3 regions of the Pantoea sp. Ep11b genome follow, and region 1 is predicted to be linked to each of the others. Evidence: predicted binding sites of a transcription regulator. Region 1 holds the regulator's gene; each other region holds the start of a gene.
The links. Region 1 encodes LexA, which represses DNA repair genes until DNA is damaged. Its sites were predicted from a motif close to TNCTGTATGTACATACAGNA; they were not measured.
Positions count from the first base shown of each region.

Region 2: a site for LexA is predicted at 4,950-4,969, ahead of uvrB (excinuclease ABC subunit UvrB). Genes of this name have one in related genera too.
Region 3: a site for LexA is predicted at 7,702-7,721, ahead of sulA (SOS-induced cell division inhibitor SulA). Genes of this name have one in related genera too.

Region 1 covers NZ_CP160631.1:704,819-715,740, reverse strand. The annotation lists gene pspG (envelope stress response protein PspG) at 1-209, opposite strand, end outside; gene dusA (tRNA dihydrouridine(20/20a) synthase DusA) at 388-1,380, opposite strand; gene AB1748_RS03295 (conjugal transfer protein TraF) at 1,486-2,736, opposite strand; gene zur (zinc uptake transcriptional repressor Zur) at 3,185-3,706, shown strand; gene AB1748_RS03285 (CsbD family protein) at 3,760-3,972, opposite strand; gene dinF (MATE family efflux transporter DinF) at 4,133-5,455, opposite strand; gene lexA (transcriptional repressor LexA) at 5,556-6,170, opposite strand; gene AB1748_RS03270 (diacylglycerol kinase) at 6,276-6,644, opposite strand; gene plsB (glycerol-3-phosphate 1-O-acyltransferase PlsB) at 6,773-9,196, shown strand; gene ubiA (4-hydroxybenzoate octaprenyltransferase) at 9,309-10,190, opposite strand; gene ubiC (chorismate lyase) at 10,201-10,713, opposite strand; gene psiE (phosphate-starvation-inducible protein PsiE) at 10,800-10,922, opposite strand, start outside.
Region 2 covers NZ_CP160631.1:1,535,809-1,546,730, forward strand. The annotation lists gene bioB (biotin synthase BioB) at 1-786, shown strand, start outside; gene bioF (8-amino-7-oxononanoate synthase) at 786-1,937, shown strand; gene bioC (malonyl-ACP O-methyltransferase BioC) at 1,921-2,676, shown strand; gene bioD (dethiobiotin synthase) at 2,673-3,344, shown strand; gene AB1748_RS07265 (ABC transporter ATP-binding protein) at 3,430-4,152, opposite strand; gene uvrB (excinuclease ABC subunit UvrB) at 5,046-7,067, shown strand; gene yvcK (uridine diphosphate-N-acetylglucosamine-binding protein YvcK) at 7,073-7,975, opposite strand; molybdenum cofactor riboswitch at 8,180-8,313, shown strand; gene moaA (GTP 3',8-cyclase MoaA) at 8,303-9,289, shown strand; gene moaB (molybdenum cofactor biosynthesis protein B) at 9,304-9,819, shown strand; gene moaC (cyclic pyranopterin monophosphate synthase MoaC) at 9,831-10,316, shown strand; gene moaD (molybdopterin synthase sulfur carrier subunit) at 10,309-10,554, shown strand; gene moaE (molybdopterin synthase catalytic subunit MoaE) at 10,556-10,922, shown strand, end outside.
Region 3 covers NZ_CP160631.1:1,738,753-1,749,674, forward strand. The annotation lists gene pqiB (intermembrane transport protein PqiB) at 1-1,621, shown strand, start outside; gene pqiC (membrane integrity-associated transporter subunit PqiC) at 1,618-2,187, shown strand; gene rmf (ribosome modulation factor) at 2,468-2,635, shown strand; gene fabA (bifunctional 3-hydroxydecanoyl-ACP dehydratase/trans-2-decenoyl-ACP isomerase) at 2,702-3,220, opposite strand; gene AB1748_RS08125 (AAA family ATPase) at 3,289-5,157, opposite strand; gene matP (macrodomain Ter protein MatP) at 5,211-5,678, shown strand; gene ompA (porin OmpA) at 5,770-6,840, opposite strand; gene sulA (SOS-induced cell division inhibitor SulA) at 7,191-7,682, opposite strand; gene AB1748_RS08145 (TfoX/Sxy family DNA transformation protein) at 7,893-8,522, shown strand; gene yccS (YccS family putative transporter) at 8,474-10,678, opposite strand; gene AB1748_RS08155 (YccF domain-containing protein) at 10,662-10,922, opposite strand, start outside.

The sequences.
Region 1 (10,922 bases):
CGTGCATCGCTGTCGCCAAAAAAAGTCCGATGCAGCCAGACGGCTATCACCGCCAGCACCAGCCACGGTAACACTTTAATAACAAGTGCGAGCAGTCCACCGACAAACATTACGATGGTCGCTACCCCCAGTGCCGCCAGCACGCCCACCAGCGAAACGCCGGTCAGCAACAGCATCAGGAAAAAACCCAATACGAATAAAATTTCCACGTCAGCACTCCTTTTTGATATTCATTGTTATAGATATTACAAAAAGCGTGCCAACAGATAACCTGCTGTTTTTACAACATTAAACGGCCGGTTCGTGCCTGTGACCTGGTGAGAAAAACCAGATTATGGCGTAAAAAAAACCAGCCTCACGGCTGGTTTTTAACGTTAAAAAAGAAAATCAGGCTTCCTGCGGGATTTTATCAGCGACCAGCGACAGCGCCGCATCCAGCACACGCACGTCCGCGCCCGGCTTATGGGCATTTTCGCTCAGATGGCGACGCCACTGGCGCGCGCCCGGAATGCCCTGGAACAGGCCCAGCATATGGCGCGTAATGTGGCCGAGATAGGTGCCCTTCGCCAGCTCCGCTTCAATATAAGGGTACATGGCACGCACCACCTCAACCGGATTTACCGCCGGCTGCTGACGACCAAATAAGGTCCGATCGACCTGCGCCAGAATACCGGGGTTCTGATAGGCTTCGCGGCCCATCATTACGCCGTCGAGGTGCTGCAGATGGTTCTGCGCCTCTTCCAGCGTTTTCACGCCGCCATTCAGGGCGATGGTCAGATGCGGGAAATCGCGTTTCAGCTGCCAGACGCGCGGATAATCCAGCGGCGGGATCTCGCGGTTCTCTTTGGGGCTGAGACCGGAGAGCCAGGCTTTACGCGCATGAATAATAAAGGTGTCGCACTCGCCGCGCCCCGCGACCGTGCCGATGAAATCGGTCAGGAACGCATAGCTGTCTAGCTCATCAATACCAATGCGGGTTTTGACGGTGACCGGAATCGATACTACGTCGCGCATTGCTTTGACCGCATCGGCGACCAGATTTGCCTCGGCCATCAGACAGGCACCGAAACGGCCATTCTGTACCCGATCAGAGGGACAACCGACATTCAGGTTCACTTCATCGTAGCCGCGCTGTTCTGCCAGCTTCGCACAGTGCGCCAGCGCCGCCGGATCGCTGCCGCCCAGCTGCAACGCAACCGGATGTTCGGCCTCGCTGTAAGCCAGGTAATCCCCTTTGCCATGAATGATGGCGCCGGTGGTCACCATTTCGGTGTAGAGCAGCGTATCAGCCGTCAGCTGACGATGGAAATAGCGACAGTGGCGATCGGTCCAGTCGAGCATCGGCGCGACAGAGAAGCGTTGCGAAGAAAATTCAGGCATGAAGTACAGGCAATCCGGTAATTAAGGTGATGGAATTCTGTGCAAGGATAACACAAGGCGGGGCGATAGTGCATCGCCCCGCCCCGGACCGCCTGAATAACGCGCTTAGAAGTTGAAGCCCAGCTGTACCATTGCGCCCCAGGTGTTGTTCGCGCCCACCGATCCGGCCAGATCCAGATGGACGGCTTTGTTAAACGGCGAGAGACCAAAACCGGCGGTAGCGACATTCTCATCGTTGGACCGCATATCCGCACGATAACCGGCACGCAGCTGCAGCCAGTCGAGAACGCGGTACTCCGCACCCACAGCCGCATACTGGCTGCTGCCCTGGCTTTTAAAGCGTTTCGTCTCCGTCAGATCCACATCGCCCGTCACGGTAAACGGCCCCTTATCCCAGGCCAGGCCGGTAGTGACCAGCGGGCGAATCTGATAGGTGTCGCGATAACCGTTGACCTCGCGGGTCTGCAGATCGCGCGACACCAGGTTCTGACCGGTGACGCCCAGCGTCCAGTTCTCCGCAAAGGTCGTCGCCAGACCGGCATCGACGTTAAACCCGGTATCCGTGCTGCGATACTGGCTGTTGTTGATGTCGTTCTTGTCGTAGTTATAGATGCTGGCGGTGTAGTTATAGAGCCAGGTTTTCTGCACTTTCGGCGTAACGCCCACCGACACCGGCTGACCGGCGATGGTGAACTCATGCGCGACCGCCACACCATAATCGGTGACGAGGGCCGCTAAACCATTGGCGCTGGAGCGAAGGTTGTTCTGGTCGCCCTGACGCGGCAGTATCGTGCCGTTAGCCACGCCGCGCAGATAGTCGATATCACCCTGCTCGACATTAGCGCGAACGTGCGCCGTACCGTAGGCTTTGGTGATAAACGCGAAAGGCAGCGTCTCATTCGGCACCGTCACGGCGACGGCAACACCCGCCGAGCCATTGGCTTTATCACCGCGCAAATCGCTCAGCCTGTTGGCCACATCACCAGAGGCAGCACGCAGTTCAGGATAGCCACGGAAATAGTCTGCCGGCGTAAAGTTACCCAGCACTGAGCGGTAACGATCCACGGTCGCGGTAATATCATCGACCTTGTTAATCAGGTCATCTTTGTCAGTGACCTGAACACCGGCTGACGGAAAAATAATGCTGACGTTATCGTCGGTTTTAGCACGCGTCATCAATGCCGGGTTTGCCAGCACCGCAGATCCATACAGAGAAGAAGCGACGCCGGTGCCACCCATGGCGTCATTACGTGCATCGTACCAGGTCCCTGCCGCCATGGCGGAAGAAGAAAGGAAAAGCGCGGTCGCCGCAGCGGAGTACTTCAGCGCCGGACGTTGAGCGGATTTTTTCACCATTTGCCTGCCATCACCTGAAATTGTCATTAACACATTCAATGACTGAATAATTTGTTAGCCGTATTGTGAATGCTGGCTAACGCGTCGTTGCTGTGAATTCAAAGGAAACAGTGCCTTAATTCAAGTGATTGGACGTTTTCCAACCAAAAATTTGTTGTGATTGTTCAGACCGAGCCGGGGAATTACCAAAAATACCAGCCGTTGCTTAAGTCTTTCTGAACATTACTTCTTAACTCCGTGAGATGCAAAGCAAATTGCCCCTGAAATCCTCTGACGGTCGATTCGGAATGGATCTGATTTGTCCTCACTAAGGTTAAAAAAGCGGGCTGAAACGCTGAATATGCTGTTTTAACAGGCAATTAATGCTGTTTTTTTAAGCCAGAAGCCACTTCAGCACCCCGCCGCCAATTGTGATAAAATAACATCACTCATCCAGCGGAGAATTTTCATGACAACCATGACGTCGCAGCAAATTTTGACCCAGGCCGAAAAAATGTGCCTGCAACGCGGTGTGCGTCTGACGTCGCAGCGCGCTGAAGTGCTGCGCCTGATGGCCGAACAGCCTGGCTCTATCAGCGCCTACGATCTGCTGGACCAGTTGCGGGTCAGTGAACCTCAGGCCAAACCGCCCACGGTCTATCGGGCGCTCGATTTCCTGCTGGAGCAGGGCTTCATCCATCGGGTGGAGTCCAACAATAGCTATGTTATGTGCCACCATTTTGAAGCCCCGGCGCATACCTCGGTGATGCTGGTCTGCGATCGCTGTGCTGCCGTCTCGGAAAAACAGGCGCAGGGCGTGGAGACCATAATTGCGACGCTGGCGGGCGAAGCGCAGTTTGCTCTGCGCCATAGCGTGATCGAGGCGCATGGGTTATGTGAAAACTGTGCGGAAGTGGCGGCCTGTACGCATCATGATAGCTGCGAACATGATCATCAGGAGGAGGGAAAAAAACGGGGAAAACGGGGATAGGCTGTAACGCCTGAAAGCGGTTCCGGTGAAGGCTCACCGGAACAGGGGCTCGATTACCAGCGATGATCTTTGTTGTGGGTTTCCCAGTCTGTTACTTCGCGCTCTGCTTCATCTTTCGCATAGCCGTAACGCTCCTGAATTTTGCCCACCAGCTGGTCGCGTTTGCCTTCGATCACCTGCATATCGTCGTCGGTCAGCTTGCCCCATTTCTCTTTCATCTTGCCTTTGAACTGCTTCCAGTTGCCGCTCGCTTCGTCTTTATTCATGGCAGACCTCCAATCCTCGGGGTTTAATTATCTGGCTACTCGCCATAACTTCGATACAAATCGCTGCTTAACAGCGCCGTATAGAGTTAATTGTAGTCGCCATATTCAAGAATGAAGAATAATACAGAATAATCTGTACCCTTCTGCCAGCCTGGCTGAATCAGGCTTCAAACCAGCTGTTCTGACGCCAGTGCCTGCGCCAGATGAGCCAGAGCGTCAGGCCACGCAGCGCCAGAAAAACGGTTACCGCCAGCCACAGTCCATGATTACCCAGCAGCGGAACGCTCAGCAGCGTCAGGAAGTAGCCTGCGGCGGCCATTACCATGCTGTTACGCATCTCGCGACCGCGTGTGGCACCGATAAACATGCCATCCAGCAGGTAACACCAGACGCCCGCCAGCGGCATGATGACCTGCCAGACCAGGTAGCGATCGGCGGTCTGTTGCAGCGACGTCAGCGAGGTCAACAGCGTCACGATCTGCGGACCGGCGATCGCATAGACCAGCGAGAAGAACAGCGCGACGGCCACCGCCTGACGACAGGCGGAGTGCCAGACACGCAGCAGTTTACGGCCATCTTTAGCGCCATGCGCCTCTCCCGCAAATGCCTCTACCGCATAGGCGAAGCCATCGAGTGCGTAGGCGGTGAAGGTAATGAACATCAGTAAGACGGCGTTAACAGCGACCACATCGGGGCCGAGCCGTGCGCCCAGTACGGTCAGCGAGGCGAAACAGAGCTGCAGCATCAGGGATCGTAGCATGATATCCCGGTTGAGGCGCAGCAGCCGGGCACTGTCACCGCGCCAGCTCTGTTTCAGCAGGGCTGGCGTGATGCCGTGCAGTTTCAGCACCCGCCAGACCATGATGCTGCCAACGCCCAGCGTGATGTACTCAGCCAGCGCCGTGGCGGTGGCCGCCCCCGCGACACCCCAGTGCAGACCCATGACCAGCCAGAGATCGAGCACGATATTCACCAGATTTCCCACCACCAGCAGGATCACCGGCGCACGCGCATACTGTACGCCCAGCAGCCAGCCCAGGATCACCAGATTTGCCAGCGTGGCAGGTGCGCTGAGCCAGCGGATTTGGATAAACCGCGCAGCCTGCGCCAGGACCTCGGGACTGCCACCGATCAGCTGCGTTGCCAGCTGAATAATCGGATAGCGTAAGACGATAAACAGCACACCGGCCAGCAGCGCAATGATCAGCGGCTGGACCAGCGCCCGCGCCAGCGCCGTTTTGTCGCCCGCACCCAGCGCCTGCGCCGTGAGACCGGTGGTACTCATCCGCAAAAAAAGCAGCAGCATAAAGAGGAAACTGGTGACGGTGGTCCCGACCGCGACCCCGCCAAGATAGACAGGGCTGTCGAGATGACCAATAACTGCGGTATCGACCACGCCCAGCAGGGGCACGGTGATATTTGAAAGGATCATCGGCAGCGCAAGCCGCCAGAGATTTTTATCGGTTGCCGTGATAAAGCGCATTCGCCGTTCCGTGCTCAGTGTCGCTGCGCAGACAGGGCAGCGACAAAATTAGGGCAGACAGAATAGCATCAGAGCGGGCGAATGCACGCGGGCAGAAAAATCAGAGCCATTCGCCGTTGCGAACCACGCCCACGGCCAGACCTTCAATAGTCAGCGACTGCGCACGGGTATCAACCACGATCGGGTCAAATTCACTGTTTTCAGGCAGCAGATGCACGATAGCGCCCTGCTTTTTCCAGCGCTTCACCGTGACTTCATCATCGATGCGCGCCACGACGACCTGACCATTACGCACATCCTGGGTCTTATGCACCGCGAGCAGATCGCCATCCATAATCCCGATATCTTTCATCGACATTCCGCTGACGCGCAGCAGGAAGTCAGCCGACGGCTTAAACAGGCCCGGATCCACCTTGTAGTGGGTTTCGATATGTTCCTGCGCCATGATCGGTTCACCGGCAGCAACCCGGCCAATCAGCGGTAAGCCTTCTGAGGCTTCTTCTTCCATCAACAGACGGATGCCGCGCGAAGCACCGGACACGATCTCGATGACGCCTTTACGCGCCAGCGCTTTCAGATGCTCTTCTGCCGCATTCGGCGAACGGAATCCCAGCTGCGCGGCAATCTCGGCACGCGTAGGCGGCATGCCCGTTGAAGTAATATGGTCGCGAATCAGGTCATAGACCTGCTGCTGCCTGCTGGTTAATGCTTTCATCCCGCCCCCTGGTTGTTTATACAGTCGCTGTGAGTATATACAGGTATTGGTGAAATGGAAACCGATTGTCCCGCAAAACGCGGCTTCCGACGCGATATGGAACGCTTATCGCAAATGTGTCCAGAGCAGCGCGATCCAGACAAACAGAGCCAGTAGAATGCTGATCAGCACCGCGGCCGATCCCATATCTTTTGCCCGACCAGCCAGCGGATGATGCTCCTGACCGATGCGATCGACTACCGCTTCAATGGCACTGTTAAGGATTTCGACAATGACCACCAGCACCACGGACCCAATCATGAGGATACGTGAGACTACATCCACATCCAGCCAGCAGGCGATAATAATGGCAACCAGCGCGGCCAGCGCCTCCTGGCGAAATGCCGCTTCATGCTGCCAGGCGGCACGCAGCCCCTGCCATGAGTAACCTGCGGCTTTAACTATTCTGATAAGTCCGGTGGCGTTATTTGCCATGATGGGGGAACCCTTTCATCGTATTGACGTCAATGTCTGGGCTGCGTGCAATTCGCACCACCACAGATCTTCGCTGCACTTTCTGGTATGCTTGCGGCGCTTTGCTAACAAGAGGCTTCATGTTGTCTATGTCAGGTTGGCGTAAACTCTATTACAAACTGCTTAACTTACCACTGTCGTTTTTGGTAAAAAGTAAGGCCATTCCGGCCGATCCCGTGTCAGAACATGGTCTGGATCCGACCCGGCCTATTATGTATGTTTTGCCTTACGATTCGAAGGCCGACTTACTGACTTTGCGCGCCCAGTGTCTGCGGCATCATCTGCCCGATCCGCTCTCTCCGCTGGAGATTGACGGCGCGCTGCTGCCGCGTCACGTCTTTATTCACGATGGTCCGCGCGTTTTCCCCTATTTTGTGCCCAGCGTCGAATCCGTGAAAATCTTTCACGACTACCTCGATCTGCATCGAAACAATCCCACGCTGGATATTCAGATGCTGCCAGTCACCGTGATGTTTGGCCGCGCGCCGGGACGTGAAGTTCAGGGCGAGCCAACGCCCCATCTGCGGGTCCTGAACGGGGTACAGAAATTCTTTGCCGTCATCTGGCACGGACGCGACAGTTTTGTCCGCTTCTCGCCGACCGTTTCGCTGCGCCGTATGGCAACCGAACACGGAACGGACAAGTCGATCGCCCAGAAGCTGGCCCGCGTGGCCCGTATTCATTTTGCCCGTCAGCGGCTGGCCGCGATTGGCCCGCGTTTACCGGCGCGTCAGGATCTCTTTAATCGTCTGCTGCAATCCAAAGCGATTGAAAAAGCGGTAGAAGATGAAGCACGCAGCAAAAAGATCTCCCACGAGAAAGCGCAGCAGAATGCCATCGAGATGATGGAAGAGATTGCGGCCAACTTCTCCTATGAAGCAATTCGTGTCACTGACCGTGTCATGGGCTGGCTCTGGAGCCGTCTCTATCAGGGCATCAACGTCAACGGCGGCGAAAAAGTGCGTCAGCTGGCGCAGGATGGCCATGAGATCGTCTATGTGCCCTGTCATCGCAGCCACATGGATTATCTGCTGCTCTCCTATGTGCTCTACCATCAGGGTCTGGTGCCGCCGCATATCGCAGCCGGTATCAACCTCAACTTCTGGCCGGCTGGCCCGATTTTCCGTCGTCTGGGCGCGTTCTTTATCCGTCGTACCTTTAAGGGTAATAAGCTCTATGCCACGGTGTTCCGCGAATACCTCGGCGAGCTGTTTACCCGTGGCTATTCGGTTGAGTACTTTGTCGAAGGGGGCCGTTCACGCACCGGTCGCCTGCTGGACCCGAAAACCGGCACCCTGGCAATGACGCTACAGGCGATGCTGCGCGGCGGAAATCGCCCGATTACGCTGGTGCCGATCTACATCGGCTATGAGCATGTGATGGAAGTGGGGACTTACGCCAAAGAGCTGCGCGGCGCGGCGAAAGAGAAAGAGGGCTTCATGCAGATGGTACGGGGCTTACGCAAGCTGCGTAATCTCGGCCAGGGCTACGTTAACTTTGGCGAGCCGATGCCGCTGGTTAACTATCTCAACAAGCGCGTGCCGGAATGGCGCGACGACATCGATCCGATCGAGCCGCAGCGTCCGAGCTGGTTAACGCCGACCGTCAACGATATCGCTGCCAGCCTGATGGTGCGGATCAATGAAGCGGGCGCAGCCAATGCCATGAACCTCTGTGTCACCGCCCTGCTGGCGTCACGTCAGCGCTCACTAACGCGCGAACAGCTGATTGAGCAGCTGGCGTGCTACACCCAGCTTCTGCGCAATGTGCCTTACTCACCCAACGCGACGGTGCCCGATCTCTCAGCGGAAGCACTGCTGGATCACGCCATGGGCATGAACAAGTTTGAGAGTGAAAAGGACAGTATCGGTGACATCATCATTCTGCCGCGCGAGCAGGCGGTGCTGATGACCTACTATCGCAACAACATTCATCACATGCTGGTGATGCCGTCGCTGATTGCCGCCATTGTTCAGCAGCATCAGACGCTGAGCGAAGCCGAACTGCTGCGTCAGGTGAGCCTGATCTACCCGATGCTGAAGAGTGAGCTGTTCCTGCGCTGGCAGACCGATGAACTGCCGCAACTGCTGGCTGACCTGTGTCAGGAGCTGGCGCGTCAGGGCCTGATCACGCGCGAAGCCGGTGAGCTGCGCTTCACTGCGGCGCGCTACCGCACGCTGCAACTGCTGGCCGCCGGGGTGCGTGAAACGCTGCAGCGTTACGCTATTACCTTCTCCATTCTCAGTGCCAAGCCAACGATTAACCGTGGCACGCTGGAAAAAGAGAGCCGGACGCTGGCACAGCGACTGTCGGTACTGCACGGCATCAACGCACCGGAGTTCTTCGACAAAGCCGTCTTCACCTCGCTGGTACTGACGCTGCGCGACGAAGGGTATATCAGTGATCGCGGCGATGCCGATGTCGCGCAGACCCAGGCCACCTGGCACATTCTGGCAGACCTGGTGACCAATGACGTTCGCCTGACGATTGAAACCGCCGTGGCGCACGACTGACATCTGCCTGCAGATAAAAAGGCGACCTCATGAGGTCGCCTTTTTTATGCCTGAAATTCAGCCCGGAAGGCGCACGGCAGCAATGAACCGGCCTTTTATACCCGGAACGCTGTCAGAATAGCTGGCTGAACGGCGGCGTATTCATCAGCACGCCAAGGAACAGCACCATCCCGACATAGTTATTATTCAGGAACGCCTGAAAACAGGGCTGCCGTTCGCGCCCGGCGATCAGCTTCTGCTGATAAACAAACAGCGCCGCCGCCAGCAGCAGCGTCCAGTAGAAGGCACCATTCAGATGCAGCATCATCCCCACCAGCGCCATCAGCACCAGGGTCGCCAGCTGCAGCAGACCGATGATCAGCTTGTCAAAACGGCCAAACAGAATCGCGGTCGACTTCACGCCAATCTTCAGATCGTCATCCCTGTCCACCATCGCATACTGCGTATCATAGGCGACCGTCCAGCAGATATTGGCGATAAACACCAGCCAGCAGACGAGAGGTAAGGACTCACTAACTGCTGACCACGCCATGGGAATTGCCCAGCCAAAGGCAGCACCCAGCACCACCTGCGGCAGATGGGTATAACGCTTCATAAAGGGGTAAACCCAGGCCAGCGCCAGCCCGACGACGGAGAGCAGAATTGTCATCAGGTTCATGGTCAGCACCAGCGCAAAAGCCACCAGCGCCAGGATGACAAACAGCAGCTTCGCCTCTCTGGCGCTCACCGCCCCGCTGGCCAGAGGCCGATGCTTTGTGCGCTCAACGTGCCCATCCACCTTACGGTCGGCATAGTCATTGATCACGCAACCGGCCGCACGCATTACGAACACACCGGCGACAAAAACCGCCAGCACCGGCAGCGGCGGCACGGCCATATCCGCCAGCCACAACGCCCAGAGCGTTGGCCACATCAGCAGCAGCGTCCCGATCGGTTTGTCGATACGCATCAGGCGGGCGTAAGCCCGCCATTTCATGGTCATACTATTTTGCACTACAGAGCCCTCAGTCCCGATCACGATAGAATGGCGATGCGGGTAAAAATAGTTCAGTCAGCAACAGCGGTTTGCCGGAGAGACGCAGGCGCGAACGCCGCCCCCACAATCCCTCCACCTGCCCCGGCTCTATAAAATCGCGGGTCAGCGTCGATGAGGAGAAAAGATAGCGGCCCAGAGGACGGGTGCCGAGCTGTTGCAGCATCGCCTCCGGCCCGTTGAGGGTGCTTTCCGGCACCAGCGTGCGGCCCGCCAGCCAGGGCTGATCGTCGCCGAACAGCAGCACTTCACGCAGCCAGAAGCGTTCATCATCTGGCAACAGCGCCCTCTCCTCAGCCAGTTCGCTGGCGTTGATAAAGCCTTCTCGCAGCGGCTGAACCGTGACCCGCTGACAATGCTGTTCAAAACGGCGCGTCATCGAATCCTCCTCCATCAGCCAGTCGAGCAAAGATGGCGCAGGGGCAGCCTGCGACGGCGAAAGCCAGTTGAGCGCACGTAATAAGCTGAGCGCGTCTTGCGACATAGCACCACTCCCGGTAATTTTCAGGTCGGTAGTTTAGCGCAGAGCGGCGATGCGAACACCTGCCGTCGTGTCAGACGGCAGAGAGATTACTCGCGTTTCAGCCGGTTACTGTTTGCCAGCCACAGCGTGATTACCAGAATCAGTATCGCGGCCGAGTAGCAGAGCGTATCGAAGGGATTTTTATGGTCGACGATGATCAGCCGGATAAT
Region 2 (10,922 bases), 830 kb from region 1:
GCGCGTCAGGCGAAAGCCGCCGGGTCGACCCGTTTCTGCATGGGGGCGGCGTGGAAAAATCCTCACGAGCGCGACATGCCCTATCTGGAAAAGATGGTGGAAGGCGTTAAAGCGATGGGGATGGAAACCTGTATGACGCTGGGCACGCTCAGCGAGCAGCAGGCGCAGCGCCTGGCGGGCGCGGGCCTGGATTTTTACAACCATAATCTCGACACCTCGCCGGAGTTCTATGGCTCCATCATCACCACCCGCAGCTATCAGGAGCGTCTGGATACGCTGGGCAAAGTGCGCGACGCCGGGATTAAGGTCTGTTCAGGCGGCATTGTCGGCCTGGGCGAAACCGTAAACGACCGCGCCGGGCTGCTGGTGCAGTTAGCCAATCTGCCGACGCCGCCGGAGAGCGTGCCGATCAACATGCTGGTCAAGGTCAAAGGCACGCCGCTGGCCGATAACGAGGATGTGGAGCCGTTCGATTTTATCCGCACTATTGCGGTGGCGCGCATCATGATGCCGACCTCGCACGTCCGTCTGTCGGCGGGCCGTGAGCAGATGAGCGAGCAGACCCAGGCGATGTGCTTTATGGCCGGGGCCAACTCGATTTTCTACGGCTGCAAACTGCTGACCACGCCGAACCCGGAAGAGGATAAAGACCGCGTGCTGTTCCGCAAGCTGGGACTTAACCCGGAACATACGCACACCCATCATGGCGATCAGCAGCAGGCGCAGGCACTCAGCGAGCAGCTTTTCCATGCCGACACTGAACAGTTCTACAACGCGGCGCTGTAATGAGCTGGCAGCAACGACTCCGGCAGGCGCTGGAGCAGCGCCGTGCGGCCGACGGCTGGCGGCAGCGTCGGATCATTGATCAGCAGTCTACCCGCACGCTGCGGAGCGGTGGCCGCGACTATCTCCACTTCTCCAGCAATGACTACCTCGGTTTAACCCGGCATCCGGCGGTGATCGCCGCCTGGCAGCAGGGCGCGGCGCTGGCGGGCGCGGGCGCGGGCGCCTCGGGGCATGTCACCGGTTATCACCGCCAGCACGCCGATCTGGAGGCGGAGCTGGCGGCATGGCTCGGCTATGACCGGGCGCTGCTGTTCATCTCCGGTTTTGCGGCAAATCAGGCGGTAATCCATCTGCTGGGGGAGAAGGACGACCGTATTCTGGCGGACAGGCTCAGCCACGCCTCGCTGCTCGACGCCGCCAGCCACAGCCCGGCTCAGCTGCGACGTTTCACTCATAACGCGCCGGAGAGCCTGGCGGCCCGACTCGCCGCCCCCTGCGCCGGGGAAACGCTGGTGGTGACGGAAGGCATCTTCAGCATGGATGGCGACAGCGCGCCGCTGGCCGCCCTGGCGCAACAGACGCAGCAGGCCAGAGGCTGGCTGCTGGTGGATGATGCGCATGGCATCGGCGTGGTGGGCGAGCAGGGGCGCGGCAGCTGCTGGCAGCAGGGCGTTAAACCGGAACTGCTGGTGATCACCTTTGGCAAAGCGTTTGGCGTCAGCGGGGCCGCGCTGCTCTGCGATGGTGACACCGCCGACTACTTTTTACAGTTCAGCCGCCATCTCATCTACTCAACGGCGATGCCCGCAGCCCAGGCGGTCGCGTTGCAGGCGGCGCTGCGCGAAATTCAGCAGGGCGAGGCGCTGCGCCAGCAGTTACAGCAGAACATTGCACATTTCCGGCGCGGGGCGGCGTCGCTGCCGTGGCAACTGATGGCGTCAGCCAGTGCGATTCAGCCACTGCTGGTAGGGGAAAACAGCGAGGCGCTGGCGCTCTCACAGCGGCTGGCGGAGGCGGGCTGCTGGGTCAATGCGATCCGGCCGCCTACCGTGCCGCCGGGCACCGCGCGGCTTCGCATCACCCTGACGGCGGCGCATCGCCCGGACGATATCGATCGTTTACTGGAGGCACTGCATGACGCTGCGGGTTGATAAACAGGCGGTGGCGCGCGCCTTTGGCCGGGCGGCGGGAGGATACGATGCTCACGCCGCGCTTCAGCGTCTCAGCGGAGATGCGCTGCTGGCGCGTGCGCCCGCGCAGAGCGGCCTGCAGCTGCTGGATGCCGGCTGCGGCACCGGCTGGTATAGCCGGCTGTGGCGTGAACGCGGCAAACAGGTGACGGCGCTGGATCTCTCTGTACAGATGCTGCAACAGGCACGGGATAACGATGCCGCGCAGCACTATCTGGCCGGGGACATCGACGCGCTGCCGCTGGCGGATAACTCGACGGACCTGGTGTGGAGCAATCTGGCGGTGCAGTGGAGTGACGATCTGCCCGGCGCACTGCGCCAGTTCCGGCGGGTACTCCGGCCCGGCGGCACGCTGCTGTTCTCCACCCTGGGCGATGGTTCGCTGCAGGAGGTGCATGAGGCCTGGTCACATCTGGATGCCATGCCGCACGCCAACCGCTTTCTCAGCGAGTCGCAGATTGCCGCGGCCTGTCATGCTCAGCAACTCGGCTGTTCCTCGGAGCGGGTGACGCTGCACTTTCCCGACGCGCTCAGCGCGATGCGCTCCCTGAAGGGGATCGGGGCAACCCATCTGCATCAGGGGCGCGACGGACAGATCCTGACCCGGCAACGGCTCAGCCAGCTGGAGGCGCACTGGCCGCGCGATCGGCACGGCTATCGCCTGAGTTACCATTTAATCTATGGAGTAAGTGCATCATGAAACGCCTGTTTATCACCGGGACTGACACCGAAGTCGGCAAAACGGTCGCCAGCGGCGCGTTGCTGCAGGCCGCCGCCGCCGCAGGCTACCGCTGTGCGGGCTATAAGCCGGTGGCCTCGGGCTGTGAGCTGACGCCGGAAGGGATCCGCAACAGCGATGCGCTGGCGCTGCAGCGCTACAGCAACGTGCCGCTGACCTATCAGCAGGTCAATCCTCTGGCGTTTATGGAGCCGACCTCGCCGCACATCGTCAGCGCCGAAGAGGGCAGGCCGATCACCCATCTGGCTCTCTCGGCGGGGCTGGCGGCGCTGGAGCCGCTGGCGGACTGGATTCTGGTGGAGGGCGCGGGCGGCTGGTACACCCCGCTGTCCGAAACGCACACCTATGCCGACTGGGTGGTCAGCGAACGGCTGCCGGTCATCCTGGTGGTGGGGATTAAGCTGGGCTGCATCAACCACGCCCTGCTGACCGCAGAGGCGATACAGGCGTGCGGCCTGCCGCTGGTGGGCTGGATCGCCAACACCGTCGAGCCACCGGGCAGGCGCTATGAGGAGTATCTCACCAGCCTGAAAAACCGTCTGCCTGCACCCTGCCTGGGCACACTTCCCTGGTTTACCGAGGCGGCGCAGCAGGCCGACTGCGGTCACTATCTGACACTGCCGGAGTAAGCGCCGGGTCAGCCTTTCATCGTTCTCCGGCGTGCGCAGCACACCCTGTCCGCCAGGCTGTGCTGTGCGCTCCTGCGCCGGCCTGTCAGGCCACGGTCAGCCACTTATCGACAGTGTAATCGTCAAGCTGCGCCATGCTGCCCTGCGCCACATTGCGGCCACGGTGCAGCAGCAGAAAATAGTCGGCTACCCGCCGGATCAGCGACAGACGCTGTTCCAGTAGCAGGATGGTCAGCCCGTAATCGAGGTTAAGCCGACGGATCAGGTTACCCATCTCCTCTTCCAGCCACGGCGACATGCCGTCGGTCGGCTCATCCAGAATCAGCAGCTTGGGTTGCAGCACCACCGCGCGCGCCAGGGCCAGCTGCTGCTGCTGATCGATGGGCAGATCGCCGCTGCGCTGCTGACGCAGTGAGTAGAGCGCCGGAAAGAGATCGAAGATCATTTCGGGTATGGCGCGGTGGCGATCCTGCTGGCTGGCACCGGCCAGCAGCGCAATCAGCAGGTTATCTTCCACGCTCATCTGGGTAAAAATATGACGCCCCTGCGGAACATAACCAATGCCCATCTGCGCCCGCTGTTCAGCCGGTTGCAGCAGCAGATCTTCCGGCGGCGAACCATCCTCTTTCCAGGAGATGGAGCCGCTGTTAATCGGCAGTCTGCCCATGATGCAGTTCACCAGCGTGGTTTTACCCATGCCGGGCCGGCCAAGAATGCCGGTGCAGGTGCCAGGCGACAGATCCAGGTCCACATCCCACAGAATATGGTTCTGACCGTAAAATTGATTGACCGAACGTAAACTCAGCATCTGACACTCTCCTTCCCGATCATTAGCCTGATTGCTTCCGCTCTCTGTCGTCTGGCAACCCAGTCATCAGCAACGGTGGTCTCGCCATTGCCACTCAGTGCGCACAACATCCGGTGACGCGATGGAGTGCTGCAATTACCAGGCCAGGTCTGAAAATGGCCCTGTTTTGTGGCTGCGCTGGCCTGCCTGCGGGAGAAAATATGAGAAAAACTTATCAATTCCCCACGGCAATCACGCGCCTGCACTTTTGCAGTGCTGCGAAGCACTGTTTCTGGTGCAGACGGGCGGTAAAGAAGCAGGACATCTGATTAAGAATCTTAGTGGATCGGCGAAATTTTGCGTGACGGGCCGCGCGACAGCGTAAAATTGCAGAATTATCCGTCGCTGCCTGGTGCGAAATTTAACGCAAAAAAAATTATTTTCGGGGTGACGGGAGGAGAGGGAAAAATTATACACAGCTGATGGCGGCGGGGCTGCCATCACTTATCCACCATTCCTGTGGATAACCTTGTGCATTAGGTCATGAAAACCAGTTGGAAGCGAGGAAATACGGGGCCTGGTAACATAATGACGAGAATCTGGCCTTATAAGCTTAATCTAATAAAATCAGTTGCTTATCAAAAAACAAGCCTGCGAATTTTCTGTCAGTTAACCGAACTGTAATTTTGTGACGCTCTATTGACAAATGTTAAATCTGATCCTCGCCTGGGGATAACATTGCGCAACACCCTTTACGCCGGTTCAGGTTGGGTATCGAAGCGGCAGAAATTGTGCCTCTCGCCTCTACACTGCATTATTACTGTTTTTATATCCAGTATTTTTTTCTGGCAAAATCACCATAGCAGAGTAAAATAAGTGCCTGCCCGCCGACTTCTCCAGCAGGAACTGCATTCATGAGTAAAGCCTTTAAATTGAATTCCGCCTTTAAACCTTCGGGCGATCAGCCCGAGGCGATCCGTCGCCTGGAAGAGGGGCTGGAGGATGGACTGGCCCATCAGACCCTGTTGGGGGTGACCGGCTCCGGTAAGACCTTCACCGTCGCCAACGTGATTGCCGATCTTAACCGGCCGACGATGGTGCTGGCGCCTAACAAGACACTGGCGGCCCAGCTCTATGGCGAGATGAAAGAGTTTTTCCCGGAAAATGCCGTGGAGTTTTTCGTTTCCTACTACGACTACTATCAGCCGGAAGCCTACGTGCCCAGCTCCGACACCTTCATCGAAAAAGATGCGTCGGTGAACGAGCACATCGAACAGATGCGTCTCTCGGCGACCAAGGCGCTGCTGGAGCGGCGCGATGTCATCGTAGTAGCCTCGGTTTCAGCGATTTATGGTCTGGGCGATCCCGATCTCTATCTGAAAATGATGCTGCACCTGACCCGCGGCATGATCATCGACCAGCGCAGCATCCTGCGTCGCCTCTCCGAGTTGCAGTACACCCGCAACGACCAGGCGTTCCAGCGCGGCACCTTCCGGGTGCGGGGCGAAGTGATCGACATCTTCCCGGCGGAATCGGACGATATCGCCCTGCGGGTTGAGCTGTTCGACGAGGAGGTGGAGCGGCTGTCGCTGTTTGATCCGCTGACCGGCCAGGTCGATTCGGTGGTTCCCCGCTTCACGATCTACCCCAAGACGCACTACGTGACGCCGCGCGAACGTATCCTGCAGGCGATGGAGGAGATCAAAGTGGAACTGGCGGATCGTCGCCGGGTGCTGCTGGAGAATAACAAACTGCTGGAAGAGCAGCGGATTACGCAGCGAACCCAGTTTGACCTGGAGATGATGAGCGAGCTGGGTTACTGCTCAGGCATCGAAAACTATTCGCGCTACCTGTCCGCGCGCGGGCCGGGCGAAGCGCCCCCGACGCTGTTTGACTACCTGCCTGCCGATGGCCTGCTGGTGGTGGATGAGTCCCACGTCACCATCCCGCAGATTGGCGGCATGTACAAAGGCGACCGGGCGCGTAAAGAGACACTGGTGGAGTATGGTTTCCGCCTGCCGTCGGCGCTGGATAACCGTCCGATGAAGTTTGAAGAGTTTGAGGCGCTGGCCCCGCAGACCATCTATGTTTCGGCGACGCCCGGCAAATATGAGCTGGAGAAGTCGGGTAACGAGGTGGTGGATCAGGTAGTGCGTCCGACCGGCCTGTTGGATCCGATCATCGAAGTGCGCCCGGTAGGCACGCAGGTTGACGATCTGCTGTCGGAGATCCGCCAGCGTGTGGCGATCAACGAGCGTATTCTGGTGACGGTGCTGACCAAGCGCATGGCGGAAGATCTCACCGAGTATCTGACCGAGCACGGCGAGAAAGTGCGCTATCTGCACTCCGATATCGACACCGTCGAGCGTATGGAGATTATCCGCGACCTTCGCCTGGGAGAGTTTGATGTGCTGGTGGGCATCAACTTACTGCGTGAGGGGCTGGATATGCCGGAAGTGTCGCTGGTGGCGATTCTGGACGCGGACAAAGAGGGCTTCCTGCGCTCTGAGCGCTCGCTGATCCAGACCATTGGTCGTGCGGCGCGTAACATCAACGGTAAGGCGATTCTCTACGGTGATAAAATTACGCCGTCGATGGCGCGTGCGATTGAAGAAACCGAACGCCGCCGTGAGAAACAGCAGCTGCACAATGAGAAGCATGGTATCGTTCCGCAGGGCCTGAACAAGAAGATCACCGATATTCTGGAACTCGGCAACAACGTAGTGAAAACCCGGGGTAAAGCGAAGCCGGCCCGTCCTGGCGAAGCACAGGCCCAGGCCGATCTGCTGACGTTAACGCCGCAGGCGTTGCAGAAGAAGATCCACGAACTGGAAGGGCAGATGCAGCAGCATGCGCAGAACCTGGAGTTCGAGCAGGCGGCCAGCGTGCGCGATCAGCTGCATGAGCTGCGCACGCTGTTTATTGCGGCCTCGTAGTGCTGTCAAAACCCCTGAATGGCGTGTTCCAGCGCCACCCGTAACAGCTGGCGGTCGTGACGATAGCGGATGTCGGCGGCCTCCAGCGGTTCACGGACAATCAGGCGGTTTTCAATGCCCTGAGTTGCCACCGAGGGACCGACCACCACGGCATCAATCACCCGCTTGCCGATATAACGCTCCATCATCTGCAGCTTGTCGGCGACCGTCAGGCTGGCGGCGGCCGGGCTGAGTTCGCGGCCCAGATTGCCGATGAACACCATGGTCGCGGGCGTGCGACGCAGCGCCTGCGCCATCTCCTCCATCAGCAGGATCGGCATCAGGCTGGTATAAAAGCTCCCTGGCCCGATCAGGATCAGATCCGCTTCACCGATGGCCTGCAGCGCCTCCCGTGTGGGCTGCACAGTGGGATGCAGCATCAGCTCCTGCGGCGGCTGCTTCATCTCGTCAATCGCCGTCTCGCCGTAAACCATATTGCCTTCGGCATCCATCGCCACCAGGTCTACCGGCTGCTCCGACATCGGGATTAAAAAAGCATCCACCTTCAGCAGATTACGGATGATGTTAATCGCCTCCAGCGGACGCACGCTCAGCTGATCCAGCGCCCGCAGCATCAGGTTGCCGAGGTTGTGTCCGGCCAGCTCGCCATTCCCGGAAAAGCGATACTCGAACATCGCCGACGCGACGCTGGGTTCGGCGATTAGCTGATTGAGACAGTTGCGCATGTCGCCCCAGGCGATGCCGCCCTCGGAGCGTCGGATACGGCCGGTTGAACCGCCGTTGTCGGTAGTGGTAACGATACCGGTCAGACGCGAGCCCAGCGGGGAAAGGGCAGACATCACGCGGCCTAAACCGTGTCCGCCACCCAGCGCCACAACGCGATCAAGATCGGCCAGTGTGCGATTCATACTTCTCCTTAAAATCTGTTCGCGTGGCGAGGCTCTAAACGCTAAGCCCGCGCGCATGACTTGCGTCAAAATCTGGCGGGTATTTTAACGTATCCTGTCGCGAAAATGCGGTGAAAATTCGATATGTATAAGATTATATAGCGAAAACAGCACATGGAAGAGTGGCGTAAATCACGCTACCATCATGATTACCGCGCTGATCAAGGGGTCAGCGTACACTCAAGCCTGAATGCCTACGTCTGCGGATAGGGGATTCAGGCCGTAGCCTTAGAGCTGCCAGGGTGCAGGAAGAAATGACTGCATCTCCCAATCTGGAAAGGTGTTCTGGTGTCACAATTTACTGATGCATACGCGCGTAAGTTCTATTACCTGCGCCTGTCGGTCACGGATGTCTGTAATTTCCGCTGTACCTACTGTCTCCCTGACGGCTATAAACCGCAGGGAATTCGTAACAAAAGCTTTCTCTCACTGGATGAAATCCGTCGTGTCACGCGCGCCTTTGCCGCCGCCGGCACGGAAAAAGTGCGGCTGACCGGCGGTGAGCCGTCGCTGCGTCGCGACTTCACCGACATCATTGCGGCCGTACGTGAAAACGCCGCGATTCGTCAGATTGCGGTCACTACCAACGGTTACCGGCTGGCGCGTGATGTGAAGCAGTGGCGCGAGGCGGGGCTGACCGCGCTCAACGTCAGCGTTGACAGTCTGGACGCCCGTCAGTTTCACGCCATCACCGGTCAGGATAAGTTCCATCAGGTAATGAGCGGTATTGATGCGGCGCTGGACGCTGGCTTCCGCCAGGTCAAAGTCAACAGCGTGCTGATGCGTGATCTCAACAGCCGTAATCTCGCCACTTTCCTTGACTGGATCCGCACCCGGCCGATCCAGCTGCGCTTTATCGAGCTGATGGAGACCGGCGACGGCGGCACGCTGTTCCGCGATCAGCACGTTTCCGGCACCGTGATCCGCGATCAGCTGATCGCGCAGGGCTGGCAGCGTCGCGAAAGCGGCCGCAGTGACGGCCCGGCGCAGGTCTTTTATCACCCCGACTATGTCGGCGAAATCGGCCTGATCATGCCTTACGCCAAAGATTTCTGTGCCAGCTGCAATCGCCTGCGCGTGTCGGCGCAGGGCAATCTCCACCTTTGCCTGTTTGGCGATGGCGGCGTGCCGCTGCGCGATCTGCTGGCATCTGACGATCAGCAGGCCGAACTGCAGGCGCGGATCGCCAGCAGCCTGGGGCAGAAAAAGCAGACGCACTTCCTGCATCAGGGCAACACCGGCATCACACAGAATCTCTCTTATATTGGTGGCTAATTTCAGGAGGAAGTATGGGTAAATCCGCCAGCGAATTTCAGACCGTACAGATTGCGGTGATGACGGTGTCCGATCGACGTGACGCCAGTAACGACACCTCCGGCGACTATCTGCGCGCCGCCGCCGCAGAAGCGGGCCATGAGGTGGTCGACCACGCCATCGTGCCGGAAAATCTCTATCGCATTCGCGCCACGGTGTCGCGCTGGATCGCCAGTGAAGATGTGCAGGTGGTGATCATCAATGGCGGAACCGGCTTTAACCTGAAAAACAGCACGCCGGAAGCGCTGCAGCCGCTGTTTGATCGCGAAATTGACGGGTTCGGCGAACTCTTTCGGATGATCTCCTATGAGGAGATTGGCGGTTCGACGCTGCAGTCACGCGCCGTTGCCGGTCTGGCTAACGGGACGCTGATCCTGGCCGTGCCGGGCTCCACCAGCGCCTGCCGCACAGCCTGGGAGCGGATTATCGCGGATCAGCTCGATGCGCGCACTGCGCCCTGCAACTTTGTCTCCCATCTGAAGAAACGGTAAGAACGGTAAGCATGTCTCAACTCACACACATTAACGCGGCGGGCGAAGCGCACATGGTGGATGTCTCCGCCAAAGCCGAAACCGTCCGCGAAGCGCGGGCCGAAGTGCTGGTGCTGATGCAGCCGGACACGCTGCAGATGATTATCGAAGGCAGTCATCACAAAGGGGATGTCTTTGCCACCGCGCGCATCGCCGGTATCCAGGCCGCGAAGCGCACCTGGGAGCTGATCCCGCTCTGCCATCCGCTGATGCTGAGCAAGGTGGAGGTCAATCTGGAAGCGGAACCGGTTCACAACCGGGTGCGCATCACCTCCCTCTGCCGTTTGACCGGCAAGACCGGCGTGGAGATGGAGGCCCTGACGGCCGCCTCGGTGGCCGCACTGACCATCTACGACATGTGCAAAGCGGTGCAGAAGGACATCGTTATCGACCAGCTGCGTTTAATCAGCAAAAGCGGCGGCAAAAGCGGCGATTTTCAGGCGGTGACGCATGATTAACGTACTGTTTTTTGCCCAGGTGCGTGAGCTGACCGGCACCGCGTCGCTTGAGGTGGCTGCGGACTATCCGGATGTGGCCACGCTGCGCGCGGCACTGGCCGATCGGGACGACCGCTGGGCGCTGGCACTGGAGCCGGGCAAACTGCTGGCTGCCGTGAATCAGACGCTGGTGCCGATGACCCATCCGCTGCATGACGGGGATGAAGTCGCCTTTTTCCCGCCCGTGACCGGAGGCTGAGATGGAGACGCAGATTCGGGTTGGCCCCGCGCCTTTCGAGATGGCAGAAGCCTATCGCTGGCTGGCGGCCTGTGATGAGGATGGGGCGGTCGTAACCTTCACCGGTAAAGTCCGCAATCATAATCTGGGCGATAACGTCGCCGCGCTGACCCTGGAGCACTATCCCGGCATGACCGAGAAAGCGCTGCAGGAGATCGTCGACGCGGCGCGTGAACGCTGGCCGTTGCAGCGCGTGACGGTGATCCATCGCGTTGGCGAGCTGTTTCCCGGCGATGAAATCGTGCTGGTGGGCGTCACCAGCGCCCATCGCGGCAGCGCCTTTTCTGCCGCAGAGTTCATCATGGATTACCTGAAGACCCGCGCGCCGT
Region 3 (10,922 bases), 1.0 Mb from region 1:
TGCAAAGGTGGAGCAGATCAAGCGCTGGTCGCCGGTCTGGATTGTCCCCATCGTTACCCTATTGATTGGCGGATGGATCCTCTTCTATCACTTCAGCCATCAGGGCCCGGAAGTCACCTTAATCACCGAAAACGCTGAGGGCATCGTGGCGGGTAAAACCACGATCAAAAGCCGTAGCGTCGATGTCGGTGTGGTGGAGAGCGCGGTGTTAAGCGACGATCTTCACCATGTGGAAATTAAAGCGCGCCTGAATGCGGGCATGGAAAAGCTGCTGCACAGCGACAGTGTTTTCTGGGTGGTCAAACCGCAGGTCGGGCGTGAAGGCATCAGTGGTCTTGGCACCCTGTTGTCAGGTGCCTATATCGAATTACAGCCGGGCACCAAAGATCAGGCTCCGGAGCAGTTCAAGCTGCTGGATGCGCCGCCGTTAGCGCCACCGGATGCCAAAGGGATCCGTATCGTGCTGGACAGTAAGAAAGCTGGTCAGCTTAATCCGGGCGATCCGGTGCTGTTCCGCGGCTATCGCGTCGGCACGGTCGAAACCAGCGTTTTCGACACTGAGAAACGCATGATGACCTATCAGCTGTTTGTGGCAGCGCCTTACGATCGTCTGATCACCACCAACGTGCGCTTCTGGAAGGACAGCGGCATTGCCGTAGATATGTCCGCTTCGGGCATGCGGGTGGAAATGGGGTCGCTGACCACGCTGTTCAGTGGTGGTGTCAGTTTTGATGTGCCAGACGGCTGGGAGCTGGGTGAGCCGGCGAAGAATAAGTCGGACTACCATCTGTTTGACGATCAGCGCAGCATCCAGGATTCGCTCTATACCAACCATGTCGACTACGTGATGTTCTTCTCTGACTCCATCCGTGGCCTGCAGGCGGGCGCGCCGGTTGAGTTCCGTGGCATTCGTCTGGGGACGGTCGCAGAGGCGCCGCTGAGAAAAGCGGGGCTGGATCAGGCGCTCAACAACGACTATCGCGTGCCGGTGCTGATCCGTATCGAGCCGGATCGTTTTATCAACCGACTGGGTGAGAATTTCGATCTGGAACAGCATCTGCAGGATGGTAAGAAACGCGGCCTGCGTGCCACGCTGAAAACCGGCAACCTGCTCTCGGGCGCGCTCTATGTTGACCTCGACTTCTATGACAATGCGCCAGCCTACAAAGGACCGCAGAAAGTCTCGGGCTATGAGGTGATCCCAACGGTCAGCGGTGGCCTGAGCCAGATTCAGCAGAAACTGATGGCGGCGCTGGATAAGATCAACAGCCTGCCGCTGAACGGCATGGTCAATGAAGCCACGGGCACGCTGAAAGAGAGCCAGAAGACGATGCGTGATCTGCAGCGCACCATCGACAACATCAATAAAGTGACCGGCAGTCCGGCGATGAAAACGCTGCCTGAGGATCTGCAGCAGACGCTGCGTGAACTGAATCGCAGTATGAAAGGTCTGCAACCCGGTTCACCGGCTTACACTAAGCTGGTCGGCGATATGCAGCGACTGGATCAGGTACTGCGTGAGCTGCAGCCGGTGTTGAGAACGCTTAACACCAAGAGCAACGCGCTGGTATTCGAGGCGAAACCGGGACAGGATCCCCAGCCGAAGAGGGCGAAACAGTGAAGAAAGGATTGATACTTTCTGCCGCGCTGGTGTTGAGCGCGTGCAGCAGCAGCGTTAAAGACACCTGGTATCAGCTGCCCTCCGGGGCAGCCTCCATGCAGGTCAGCAGCAGTCAGCTGACCGAAGCACAGCCGATGCTGTGGGTGCAGCAGGTGACGGTGCCGGACTATCTGGCGGGCAACGGTCTGGTTTATCAGACCAGCGATGTCAAATATGTCATCGCCGCCAACAATCTCTGGGCCAGCCCGCTCGACCAGCAGCTGCAGCAGACGCTGATCACCAACCTCAGTAAGGCGCTGCCGGGTCGGCTGGTGGCCGGGTCACCGTTAGGCGCGCAGCACGACACGCTGAACGTGACCGTGACCGGTTTCCAGGGTCGCTACGATGGCAAAGCGATCGTCAGCGGCGAATGGACGCTGGAACATCAGGGCAAACTGACCAAACAGGCCTTTAACGTGGTACTGCCGCAGACCGAAGATGGCTATGACGCGATGGTCAGAACGCTGTCCGTCGGCTGGCAGCAGACGGCACAGAAAATCGCCAACAGTGTGGTTGCGTTAAATTAAGATTAATGTGAATAAATAAGCTAAGCCCCTGAGCAAAGGTCGCGATTTACCGACCAGGCCCAGGGGCTTTTTTATTAGCTGAATCAGAAGGATAGTGTTGTATTACGCATCACAATTCGGCATTAATTTTACCGATTAAGGTCACATTTATGACATGTGTATGAAGATTGGGCATTGATCTTTGCGGGCGCAGGGGGTAGAACATTAAAGGTGGTTGAACATTAATTCACCACTTTTCTTTCCACCAGATTCCACAGACCTTACATGAGGGACACGGAGTATGAAGAGACAGAAACGAGACCGCCTCGAACGCGCCCATTCACGTGGTTATCAGGCAGGCATTACTGGACGCTCAAAAGAGATGTGTCCGTATCAGTTGATTGACGCTAAGTCTCACTGGTTGGGAGGTTGGCGACAGGCCATGGAGGACAGGTCGGTCGCTGCATAACCGGCTGTCACTGAAAAGGGAAATAACCTCCGCCATGCGCGGAGGTTTTTGTTTCCGGGGAAACGTTTAGAAAGCGGCCGTATCTTTAAACAGACCGACTTTAAGATCGCTGGCGGTGTAGATCAGGTTGCCGTCAACCAGCACTTCACCATCTGCCACGCCCATCACCAGTTTACGGTTGATAACGCGTTTGAAATGAATGCGATAGGTCACTTTCTTCGCGTCAGGCAGAACCTGACCGGTGAATTTCACTTCGCCCACGCCCAGCGCACGGCCTTTGCCTTCGCCGCCCAGCCAGCCGAGATAGAAACCGACCAGTTGCCACATCGCATCCAGGCCCAGGCAGCCTGGCATCACCGGGTCGCCGATAAAGTGGCAGCCGAAGAACCAGAGATCAGGATTGATATCCAGCTCCGCTTCAACAAAGCCTTTGTCATATTTGCCGCCGTCTTCGGTCATTTTGACCACGCGGTCCATCATCAGCATGTTGCCAGATGGAAGCGGCGGACCATTTTCGCCAAACAGTTCACCACGACCTGACAGGATCAGATCTTCTTTGGTATAGGATTCGCGTTTATCTACCATGTTTTCAATAAGCCTTGTTTTAATGAATCACGAATATTAGCGAACAGTTGTACGCTGAGCAAATCGGATTAACGGTGGTTGAACCAGTTAAGCCAGCGCAGCGCCCAGGGACGTGGCGGAACATCCGGCTGATTGAACTGGCTGATGCGCTCCTGGATGGTATTCAGCAGGCAATCGCCCAGGCCATCTTCGGTGCTCCAGATTTTACCGGTCAGCAGCGGCAGCGCCTCATCGGCGCGATCGATCGCCCAGATATGGAAACGGCCCTGTTCCACTGCACTCACCACCGCCTGGTTCAGGCTGAGATGGCGCACATTGCAGGCGGGAATAATCACACCCTGCTGACCCGTCAGCTCCCGCTGGTGGCAGATATCGAAGAAGCCTTCGATCTTCTCGTTCAGTCCACCGACCGGCTGGACATTGCCGAACTGATCGACCGATCCTGTGACGGCAATCTGCTGATTAATTGGCTGGTTAGCCAGCGCGCTGATCAGGGCACAGAGTTCGGCCAGTGACGCACTGTCGCCATCCACCTCGGAATAGGACTGCTCGAAAACCATCGAAGCCGAGAAGGGGAGTTGCTGATCGAGTTCCAGCTCGGCAATCAGGTAAGCCTGCATAATCATCATGCCTTTGGCGTGAATATTGCCGCCCAGCTCCGCTTTTCGCTCAATATCCATAAACTCACCATCGCCGGGATGCACCACGCAGGTAATCCGCGAAGGATCGCCCCAGGCTCGGGGATGGCCAGGATATTCGACAACCGACAGACCATTAATCTGACCGACGACTTCGCCTTCAGTTTCAATCAGGATCTGGCGCAGCAGGATTTCGTCACGCATCCGCTCGTTGAGGTAGTTCTCGCGCCACAGGCGCGCTTCCAGCGCATCACGCAGCGCTTCCCCATTCAGAGCATCACCCATCAGCGCTGACTCACGCATCTGCCGCTGCAGCCAGCGGGGACAGAGTGGCAGCGTTTCCTGGTCGCCGCTGTAGCGGACACCCTCTTTGATCAGCTCTGGCCAGAAGTCCTCTTCGGGCTGGGGCAGACCCGCCTGCTGCGCCAGATCGCTATTCCAGCGACACCAGGCCAGCATGTCATCCTCATCAAGAATCTGAATGTTCTCTTCAAATTCAGTATAGATGGCCATCTCGTGCGCTTCAGGGTCGAGTTCCTGAAACGCGGCCAGCGTCTCACGCTCGCCGCACAGGACCAGATTCAGTTTGAGTGGCAAAGGCGGAATCGATACAGGCAGCGGCCGGCGTTCATCCTGAGAGGTCCACTCCACATAGCCCTGCTCAATACACCTTTTCAGGCGTAACCAGAGAATCGGCTGCGCGATCAGACTGTGCAGTGACAGCAGCAGTGTGCCGCCGTTCGCCTGATGAATCAGCCCGGGCTCCAGCTGGATCCGGTCTTTATACTGGCGTACGCAGCCAAACAGCTGCTCCATCTCAACCCACTCGGCAAAGTGAATGCCACCCTGGCTGGTGAAAGGACGCTGAGGATCGGAAGGGGGCTGAAGCGTGACGTTGTCAGCCATGATATGGTAATCGCCGCCCCATAGCGTAGTGCTGTCGGACATGACCCGCTGTGCAGCCTGAGCAATCAGTGCCAGATAATCGCGATTCTCCTGGCTACGCACCAGCAGTAAGGGAAATCCCTGCGTCTGGTGATGCAGATGCGCCAGCGCATTCAGCAACCTGGGCTGCACCGTTGCCAGAGCATCAGTTTCTTCATCAGCAATTCGGGAGAAAACGGATTGGTATTGCGCGCTATCCGGCTGTAAGGTCTGCCACGTAAGTTGAGTGCTGGTCAAAATAATCGCATTTGTCAGTTTGAAGAAAAGCGAGATTATACAGGATTCACCTTTGTTAAGCACTGCAGACTTCCCGTCGAAGATGTGATGACGACAGCATGTTTTTCGTTGCTGCATCCAGGAAAAAAGCTGTTATTCTTAGCTCGTTACGTGATCACGATGAGATTCCGATGAAATACCAGCAACTCGAAAATCTTGAAAGTGGATGGAAGTGGAAATACCTGGTGAAGAAACATCGGGAAGGTGAACTGATCACGCGTCACCTTGAATTAAGCGCGGCGCAGGCAGCGGTCGATAAACTGCTGGCGATGGAGAACAATCCGGTGACGGTAAACGACTGGATTGCGGAGCATATTCATGCCGATCTTGATAACCGACTCAAGCAGACCATTCGTGCGCGGCGCAAACGTCATTTTAATGCTGAACACCAGCATACCCGTAAAAAGTCGATCGACCTGGAGTATCTGGTCTGGCAGCGACTGGCGGGTCTGGCACAACGGCGCGGCTGCACCCTTTCAGAAACTATCGTTCAGCTCATTGAAGATGCCGAACGTAAAGAGAAATATGCGACGCAGATGTCGAGTCTGAAGCAGGATTTGCAGGCCATTCTGGGCAAGTCGGAAACAGAAAACGACTGACCGGGCAGGGCATCAGCCTGAGGCGCTGAATAACATAGATAACAGCCATAAAAAAACCCCGCCGTAGCGGGGTTTTTTATTACGTTTTAACTTAAGCCTGTGGCTGAGTTACAACGTCTTTGATGCCTTTAACATCGATTTCTACGCGACGGTCCGGAGACAGGCAGTCGATCAGGGCGTTACGGCCTTTCACGCTGTCACAGGTGTTGCCGGTAACTGGGTTAGATTTACCCATGCCACGTGCAGAGATCTTGTTAGAAGGGATACCTTTAGAAACCAGGTAATCTACGACTGACTGAGCACGTTTCTCAGACAGTTTCTGGTTGTACTGCTCTGAACCGATGCGGTCAGTGAAGCCCAGTACGACAACGGAACCATCTTTAGGATCCATTGAGCTCAGCTGGCTGTACAGCTGATCCAGAGCCTGCTGGCCTTCTGGCTTCAGGGTAGATTTGTTGAAGGTGAACAGAACGTCAGACTTCAGAGTGAAACGCTTGGTTTCAACAACTGGAGCTGGCGCTGGAGCTGGAGCCGGAGCCGGAGCAGCGACGTCATCCTGACCGAAGCGGTATGAAACGCCTACGCTCAGCATGCCGTTGTCTGGACGTGCACCAACAGTCTGCGCATCACCGATGTTGTTAACCCACTGGTAGTCCAGACGGGTAGCCCAGTTTTTGGTCAGTGCATATTCAACACCCACTGCTGCCAGCGGAGAAACGCCGGTGTCGTGGTCGCTGATGCGGCCAGTAGTTGGGTTAGTCTGCGTTGAATCTGCACGCCATACCATGCCGCCCAGACGGGTATAAACGTCCAGATCGTCATAAATTGGGTAGCTCAGTTTAGCAGCCAGCTGGATGCCCTGTGCTTTGAACGCGCCGTTGGTCACAGTACCTTTGTTAGGCATGCGGCCCAGCCAGTCATAGCCCATCTCGAAGCCCAGGTATGGGTTTGCCTGATAACCAACGAACGCACCTGCGCCCAGCTGGCTTTCATGAGTTGGACCGTTGTTGTTTTCGTAACCGTGACCGTAGTAGCCAGTGTCGTGATACTGAGACCAGCCCAGTTTAGCACCGGTGTACCAGGTGTCATCTTTAGGGGCGGCCTGCGCTACGGTAGCGAAGCCAGCCAGTGCCACTGCAATTGCGATAGCTGTCTTTTTCATTTTGCGCCTCGTTATCATCCAAATAGGCAATGAGCAAAAAGGTTGCTCTTGGTTTAAATCCTTCGCCGGGTCAAAACGCTCGCTTATGACTCTACCGCAAAAAACGGAGGTTATTGAGCACCCTGGCGAGATAAAGTCTACAACGAGATTGGAAACTTACAAGTATGATGTGAGACGCGACTGTAAAAAAACAGCGGTTTATACACAATTTCTAACAATTAGCCTGGCAGTATTGTCGCGGCAAAAAGCCCTGAAAACATGCTAAACCATTGTCAATACTCGAACTAACAGAATCAGTGGTTTAGCGACGACAGATAAGAAAAATAGCTTGGGAAACTTCTGATTTTTACTTAATGAAACAAATCCGACTGAATTTTTATGGCAGTTTGCGGTCTGAGTGGCGCTTCAGGCGTTCCACTTGCACGCAAAATCAACCCCATCGCCTCACCTTCAGCCGCTGCATTTTCGAGTTGACGCCGCTCATCTTCATCAAGCTCGTAAGGAATCCAGGCCAGAACGACACTGTAATTTCCGGTACGCAGTGCCTTGACCATCGCTTCCACAGCATTCAGACGTTCAGAATCAGCAATATGCATGCTTTTATCCAGAGGCAACCCCGACGCCTGCAGCCAGTTGCGATTCAGCTTGTGTGCCGGTGTTAACCATAGCTGCCAGCGCGATTGCTGACTCAGTTGCTGTAACAGAGGCAACAGTAACATCTGCATCATTCCGGGCTGCTCGCTGTAACGTAGCTCAGTAATCCCCCCTGGCTGCGAAGCCGGCAGAGATGAGGACGCATAATGATGAGCATAGCGTGCATTATCAGGATGTTGTGTTCGCATAAGTTAATCACCAGCAGTGGACTGTATGAATATACAGTACTGTCATCCTGAATAAAGATCAACCCAAATTTCTGAAAACGCCTCGCAAAAACGCGACAAGATTAGTAGAAGACCTATTTATTCGTTGAACCCACTGGCGCTTTTTTTTATCTTCTAATTGACTGATACCCAAGGCAATTTACAAGATAGTTCTTACAAGGAGGTGGTGTTGTGAAAAAGGTAAATCCGGTGGTGGAGCGCTCCAGAGCGTGCCTGGCCCTGTTAGGCCCGATAGAGTCCCGCACCCAGTTTGGGGGATATGCCCTGGCGGTGGAAAGTGTTGTTTTTGCCCTGATCAATAAAGACGAGCTTTATCTGCGCGCCAGTGAACCCCTGCGACAATATATTACCGAGCGTCCGCTTCAGCCGCTGATCTTCCGCAAGCGGGGCAAGCTCGTGAGCCTCAACTATTTTCGGGTTGATGAAACGTTGTGGCGCGACGCTGAACATCTGCTGGCGCTCTCGGCCGCCTCGTTGGAGACGGCACAGCTGGAGCTGGAAGATCGACACGCCTCGCCGCGGTTAAAAGATTTGCCTAATCTCAGCGTGCGTATGGAGATGATGCTCTACGAAGCGGGAGTCCTGAGTGTTAACCATCTTTATCAGATGGGGGCCAAACGCTGCTGGCTGAAGCTAAAAGCAATCAACCAGCACGTTGGTTTTCAGACCCTGCTGGCGCTGCAGGGCGCGATCACCGGTCACCATGCCGCCGCGCTGCCGCAGGCCACCCGGGCTGAACTTAATGCCTGGTTTCAGCGCACACTGTTATCCAGTGCCGATCCCAGAGGCGGCGAGGGCTGATCGGTAATCAGCGTGCGGCGCAGGCGCGCGATCTCGGGCATCAGCGCCACCAGCAAACCGAGCTGCTGGAGCACCAGCGGCGCACGCGTATCCGCATCTGCGGCCAGCTGGCTGATTCGATGAGCCAACTGATGACGCATCGTTTCAGCCTGTTCATCGCTGACCACATCCGTCTGAAGCACATCCTCGACATAGCAGACGGTATCGTCCAGCAAGGCCAGCAGCTCCGGCGCGGTAATCTTATCGCGGTGTGCGCCCAGCGCCGAGATGTAACTCAGGAATGAGTGGTTAGAGCAGAGCAGCTGGAAGGCTGATTCGCGCAGCTTCTGACTGGTGCGACTCTCACTGCTCATATTGGATACGACCGACGCCAGTTCGGCATCCGCATTGTGGGCGTCACGACGGGCAATGCGATAGGCCAGCCGATTATCTTTGCCCTGATGATATTGCTCCATGATCGCATCCAGATAGCGGCAGTTGGCCTTCAGCGTCCGTTCGGCCACCGCCGGTAGCTGACGAAAACGCCAGTCCGGCCAGATAAACGCGACGGCCAGCCAGGCCAGGCCACAGCCAAGTAATGTGTCCACGACCCGGGGCAGGGCAACCTCAAATCCTTCGCCCAGCAGGTTAAAGCAGAGCAGGACCAGCAGAGTAATAAAGAGGGTAGCCTGAGCATACTGAACCTGGCGGAAAGCGAAAAACAGCACGCCGGCAATAACAATCAGGATCAACTGACCTTCTGTAGAGGGCACCAGCCATAAAACCGGCAGGCCAATGGCAATCCCGGCCAGCGTCCCGCCAATACGCAGGGCCAGCCGTCGCTGCGTGGCGTTGTAGTTAGGCTGGCAGACGAACAGGCTGGTCAGCAAAATCCAGTACCCCCGCTCCAGCCCGGTAATCTGAATAAAACCGTAGCCGATGCAGAGCACTATCGACATGCGTACCGCATGCCGGAACAGGGGGGATGAGGGCGAGAGGTGACGGCTGAAGCGTAGCCGGATATCACTCCAGCCGCTCAATCCCTCCCGGGACAGCAGATTATCGCTGTGCTGAGGATCGTCACCGGCCAGCGTCTGTTCTGATTCAATGGACGCCAGCTGGGCGTCGATGGCGCGCAGATTGCGTAACAGCCAGAACAGCGCACCCGTATGCGCCGCTTCAGGTTCATGTCGTGCCAGACGTTCAATTGCTTTCTGCAGACGCTCAAAGGCGCGCTCAAACCGGCTGTCGTGAACCCATCGTTCGCGCATCAGAATGCAGTGCGACAGCTGACGACAGGCCTGAGCCTGCATATTGAGCAGGCGCTGAAAGCGAAACAGAATTTCGTTGTAGCGCCAGTCGCCGCGCAGCAGATGGTACTGCAGATGAGAAGAGCTGGCCCGCTCGTGAATATCCTGCGCGACAAAGTAGTAGTGCAGGCTGCGGCGGGTACCGCGCGAACCGCGATCGCCGCGCAGACGGCTCTGCAGGGTGGTTTTGGTCAGATTAAGCTGGGCCACCAGCTGACTGTTGACCATTGCCGCATCAATAAACGCCGCATCATCCTGATCGCCCGCATCCGGGTCGAACAGGTTGGCCTTGGCATCCAGATAACGGGCCAGCTGTGAAAAACTGCCTGCCAGCTGCTCCTGCACCGGCCGGACCGGAAACATCAGGTGCCCCAGTAACGTCAGCAGGTTGTACCACAGCGCGCCCACCAGCAGCAGCACTGGCTGCATATACCACTGGCTGAACAGGCCGATCCCGAGCATGGTGTAGACCGCAATCAGCAGCGCACCGAAGGCGATGGTCGCGTAGCGCTGACCCAGCGCACCCAGCAGAATAAATCCCCAGGTGGAGATCGCCAGTCCGGCCATAAACGCCAGCGGGTAGGGGAAAAGTAACTCGACAGACACCGAGGCGATGCAGAAGCAGAGCAGCGTAATCAGCAGATTCTTCAGGCGACCGGTCAGCCGATCGTCGAGATCGGCCAGCGCAGCGGCCACCACCCCCAGCGTCAGCGGAATCGTCCACTCGATCTGCTGAAGCCACCAGGGAATGGCCGCACAGCCGCTCAGCGCAAACAGGATCCGCAGCAGATACCGCCAGGTACTGTTAAACAGGTATTTCCGCCAGCCTGGCAGACTCTGTGACATCATATTAATAGCGACGGGCATTGGCTTCGCGCGCCGCACGCGCCTCTTCCACCGACACGACACGACGACCCACCGGCCACAGAGCGATCGCGGCGATCTTAAAGTTGGCAATCCCGACCGGAATGCCGATGATGCTGAGACACTGCACAATGCCTACGGAGATATGGGAGAGGCAGAGCCACCAGCCGAAGAAAATCAGCCAGAAGATATTCAGGAAGGTGCCGCCAGTATTCATGATGGCGCTCTTACTTTCGGGCCGCAGCAC